DNA from 2 places in the Bacillus sp. YH3-2-B2 genome. Region 1 is predicted to be linked to the other one. Evidence: riboswitches for the same ligand, from Rfam matches in the RefSeq annotation. Region 1 holds a riboswitch; the other holds the start of a gene.
The links. Region 1 has a riboswitch for lysine ahead of ACWJJX_RS08835 (amino acid permease). Riboswitches for the same ligand answer to the same signal wherever they lie in the genome.

Region 1 (2,472 bases):
GGTACGGGCGCCCGCTTTTCCTTTATCGGCTTTATGCCTTTTTCCAAGATAAAACAAAATCGCAATATCCAAAAATAAAGCGATATAAAGCGGGTGAAACAGCTCTTGGACGCTGCTTCCCATATCACCCATATTGCTTGCCTGAAACAAAACCGGTATGGTGATAAAATCAATATAAAACCCGTAAAACACCGTATTCGCGATTAAAATTCCCGTCAGCATCACATTTGCCGAAAGCAGAAAGATCCGCTGTTTTTTTTCCGTCAGCAAGAGGGCGATGCCGAACAGCGGCACAATGAAGCTCAGCGGATTAATAAGGAGCAGACATTCCTCAAGAACCGAATTGTTCTGCAGACCGAAACCGAGCTTATACACGGCATAGGTTTTCACCCACATGAACAGGATGGACAGGCATAAAAACCGATGATTGCTGAAAAAGGTTTTCTTCATATGTATGACTCCTCACCCTAAAAGCGAAAAGACGCTTTTTGTTTAAGAGATGCGGCCGTGAACCAGTTCGTATAAATAATAGCAGGATACAATCGTTAAGCCGGCCAGCACAAGCTGCTCCGAAAAGCTCCCCGTTCTCATATAAAGGGGAAGACGGAAGCGGATGGCGGACGGAAACAGCAGTTTAATGCCGTTGACGGTCCATGCGTCAAGCACAAGGTGGCTCGCCATTCCGATCATCAGTCCGGCGGAAATGCTCGGATTCGGAATATAGGTTGCCGTAATGAAAAACATAATAAGCATAAACAGCAGGCTGTGTGTAAACGTTCTGTGGCCGAACACCGTGCTTACGATTTTGGACAGAACGGGCAGCGTTCTGCCGATTTTGCTTTTCGTATGGCATATGTCGGGAATCAGCGCCCCGAGGGCACCCGCTGAGGTCATAAGGACCGGATCATACCCATAATAATACGCAATTGCGGAACAAGAAGCGATGCCTCCCATGATGTGTGTTTTTCCTGTCATTTTTCGCTTCTCCTTTTTATTTTTGCCAAAATCCCCTGAATTACAAATATATCAAGAGAATGCATGTTTGATCAACAAACTTTACCTGTTCCGCCAAAAGGAAGGAGACGCGGATTCCGCATATTCTGCCGCGGAAAAAGACACATTATAGGTGTACCTATATTTGATAAAGAGGTGATACAGATGGCTTTCTTTAACAAAGAAAAAGGAAAAAACAGCGATAAAAACAAAAACGTCATTCAAGGCGCGCTTGACGACGCCAGTGCAGCGCTGAAAGACGATCCGCTTCAAGAAGCTGTTCAAAAGAAAAAAAACAACCGCTGACCATATAAGACGGGTAGGGCGAACGCTCTATCCGTTTTCCGTCTAATATTTCCCTTTGACAGATCTTTTTATCTCTGATAACCTCTGAGTAGAATTGAATGATAAAAATCCTCACTCTTTCTCGGTGAGGTAGAGGTTGCGCTTGATGATGAGTCGCACATGCCAGGCTGATAAGGGGCCGCAAAACATGTGTTAAAGGCATCAGCGCCGAAGTGTAAAGAAAGCCGATCCTTCTTTATGCTGGGACTGTATCTGAATAAGTGCAGGACTGCCGCGTGCTTTTTCGCGGAGGGCTATCCGGAGATCAAGGGTGTGTGTGTTTCTTTAAGCATGGACTTTTGTTCAGGCTTTTTTTGCGTGTAAATATGGTCTCGGGGTCTGGTCCGTACGAATGAACAACCAGGAGGTACAGGAATGGAACAGACGAAAAAATGGGGTTTTTGGTTATTAACGGCGTTTGTCGTAGGAAATATGGTAGGCTCGGGCATCTTTTCGCTTCCGAGTACGCTCGCAAAAATCGCGAGCCCGTTCGGCGCCACATCGGCATGGCTTTTAACGGGAGCCGGTGTGTTAATGATCGCGCTGGTCTTCGGCCACTTATCCATCCGCAAGCCTGAGCTGACGGCGGGGCCGCAAAGCTATGCGCGTGCGCTGTTCAGCGATCGGAAAAAAGGGAATGCAGCGGGCTTCACGATGGTGTGGGGCTACTGGGTGGCGAGCTGGATCAGCAACGTGGCGATCATCACGAGCCTTGCCGGATATTTAACATCATTTTTCCCGATTTTAACGGATAAGCGTGAAATGTTTTCGATCGGCGGTCAGGCGGTTACGCTCGGCCAGCTGCTGACGTTTGCCGTATGTACGGTTTTATTATGGGGCACTCACACGATCCTCGTCACCAGCATTAACGGTGCGAGTAAATTAAATTTCGTCACGACGTTTTCAAAAGTATTAGGATTTATCTTCTTTATCATTGCAGGTTTGTTTGTATTTCAAACGTCGTTTTTCGATCATTTTTATTTTCCTGTTCAAACAGGTCCTCACACGGTTGAGGGAATCGGCGGACAGATCCACAATGCGGCGATTTCAACATTATGGGCGTTCGTCGGAATTGAATCGGCAGTCATTTTATCCGGGCGCGCCCGTTCGCAGCGCGACGTGAAACGCGCCACC
Region 2 (2,472 bases), on a different contig from region 1:
TTTTTTCATAGTTAAGCGCGTTTTTATATTCTTCAAGCACGGCGACCGTTTGCGCGGCATCTTCCGTTTTCACTGAGAAAGAAATATCCGCTTCCCCATCGTCCGACTGTGTCTGAATAATAATGTCAACGTTGATGTTTCGTTTTGCCAGCGCGGTGAAGATTGTTGAAAGTGTTGTCAGTCCGCTTGCAAGGCCCGTAACGGACACCCTTGTGATCTGGTCTTCAAATGCAATTCCTCTGACGATTAAATTCTGCTCCATTGATGATTCCTCCTCAATTAATGTTCCGGCTTCATGCTCCGTGCTTGACCGCACTTCTAAAGGCACTTGGTAGTTTTTTGCGAACTCAACCGCCCGCGGGTGAAGAACACCCGCTCCGAGATTTGCAAGCTCCAGCATTTCATCATAAGAAATCCCCGCCAGTTTTCTCGCTGACCGGACATACCGCGGATCTGTCGTAAATACGCCCGGAACATCTGTATAAATGTCGCATTTATCCGCATCCAGCGCTGCTGCAAGAGCGACCGCCGTCGTATCGGAACCGCCCCGTCCGAGCGTCGTGATGCCGCCGTCTTCCGTTACGCCCTGAAAACCGGCAACGACTGTAATTTTGCCTTCTGCAAGCTGCGAACGAATCGCCGTGATATCAATATCCGTAATTCTCGCATTGCCGTGAACGGCTTCCGTGCGGACACCCGCCTGCCAGCCCGTATAAGAGACGGCGTCATATCCTTTTTCCTGAAGCGCCATGGCCAAAAGCGAAATCGTGACCTGCTCCCCCGTAGACAAAAGCATATCCATCTCGCGTCTGCTTGGTTCAGATGTGATTTCAGCCGCGAGGTTAACGAGCGCGTCGGTTGATTTTCCCATTGCCGAAACGACGACTACGACATCATGGCCTTTTTGCTTTTCAGCAATGGCGCGATTTGCGGCATTTTGAATTTTTTCGGCAGAGCCCACGGAAGTGCCTCCGAATTTTTGTACGATAAGACCCATACTAGACCACCCTTTACATTTTGGTTCGTGCGGGTGAGGAGAAAAGAGCGTTTTGTCCACAATAAAAAAAGCAATGAGAGGAATAGCTCTCATTGCTTTTTCATATCATTACGATTGATTATGAACAACGAGATAGCCCTCCAAGAAAATGAATTCTTGACAGCCTTACATTTATTTAATGCAAGGCCAGCAAATCACACCGATGGGATGTGATACACTTCGGCGACGCTCCCCTTTCAGCCTTTTTCACAGAATCCATCATTCTCCAAAGGCTTACTATTGAAGTTCGCACCTCTATCTTCACCATATAACACGATCTTATGAAATTAGTTCACATTCTAGCAGATTTTTCAGGAAAGCACAATACTATTTTTTTAATTTTTCAAACAGCAGCTGGGCCGCCGCGGCCGGGACACCGGCTTTTTTGATATCGTCAAGGCTTGCTTCCTTCATCTTTTTGACAGATCCGAAATGTTTTAAGAGCATTTTTTTGCGTTTTTCGCCGATTCCGGGGATATCATCCAGAACGGATTGAAAGACGCTTTTTCCCCGGATCTGTCTGTGAAAGCTGATCGCAAAACGGTGAACTTCGTCCTGAATGCGCTGAAGCAGGTAAAACTCTTGGCTGTTCCGCTCCAGAAACACCGGTTCAAGCGGGTCGCCGATCAACAGGTTCGATGTCCGGTGTTTATCATCTTTCGCCAATCCCGCTACCGGGACATCAAGGCCGAGCTCATTCTCGAGCACGTCGCGCGCCGCGTTAATCTGCCCTTTTCCGCCGTCAATGATGATTAAATCCGGCAGCGGAAGGTTTTCGCGGAGCACCCTCGTGTATCTTCTTCTGACGACTTCCCTCATTGAGCCGTAATCATCAGGCCCTGTTACGGTTTTAATTTTATATTTGCGGTATTCCTTTTTATTCGGTTTTCCGTCTATAAAGACAATCATGGCCGATACGGGGTTTGTGCCTTGAATATTGGAGTTGTCAAACGCTTCAATCCGATGCGGCGTGTAAATATTCAGTGCGTCGCCAAGCCGTTCGGCTGCACCGATTGACCGTTCCTCATCCCGCTCGATTAACGAGAATTTTTCCCGCAGGGCGATTTTCGCATTTTTGTGCGCAAGCAAAAGCAGCTCTTTTTTCGGGCCTTTTTTCGGCTGATGCACGGCGGTTTCCAACAGCTCGCTGATCATGTCCCTGTCAACGCTGTCAGGCACCAGAATTTCCTTAGGCAGAAAGTGATTGTTTTTGGAATAGAACTGGCCGATGAAGGTCAGAAACTCTTCATCCGCTTCCTGATACATCGGAAACATGCTGACATCGCGTTCGATCAGTTTTCCTTGGCGTATAAAAAAGACTTGGACGCACATCCAGCCTTTATCGTAGGCATATGCAAACACATCGCGGTCCAGAAGGTCATTCATGGTCATTTTCTGCTTCTCCATCGTCGATTCGATGTGAGCAAGCTGGTCGC

Region 2: it holds a riboswitch for lysine, as region 1 does, so the genes downstream of both, ACWJJX_RS13720 (aspartate kinase) here and ACWJJX_RS08835 (amino acid permease) in region 1, are expected to answer to the same signal.

Annotation. Positions count from the first base shown of each region.
Region 1 is NZ_JBSJQE010000002.1:769,002-771,473, forward strand. Features, by position in the region: gene ACWJJX_RS08820 (LTA synthase family protein) at 1-450, opposite strand, end outside; gene ACWJJX_RS08825 (metal-dependent hydrolase) at 493-975, opposite strand; gene sspJ (small acid-soluble spore protein SspJ) at 1,159-1,299, shown strand; lysine riboswitch at 1,422-1,603, shown strand; gene ACWJJX_RS08835 (amino acid permease) at 1,714-2,472, shown strand, end outside.
Region 2 is NZ_JBSJQE010000003.1:703,804-706,275, forward strand. Features, by position in the region: gene ACWJJX_RS13720 (aspartate kinase) at 1-997, opposite strand, end outside; lysine riboswitch at 1,123-1,302, opposite strand; gene uvrC (excinuclease ABC subunit UvrC) at 1,364-2,472, opposite strand, start outside.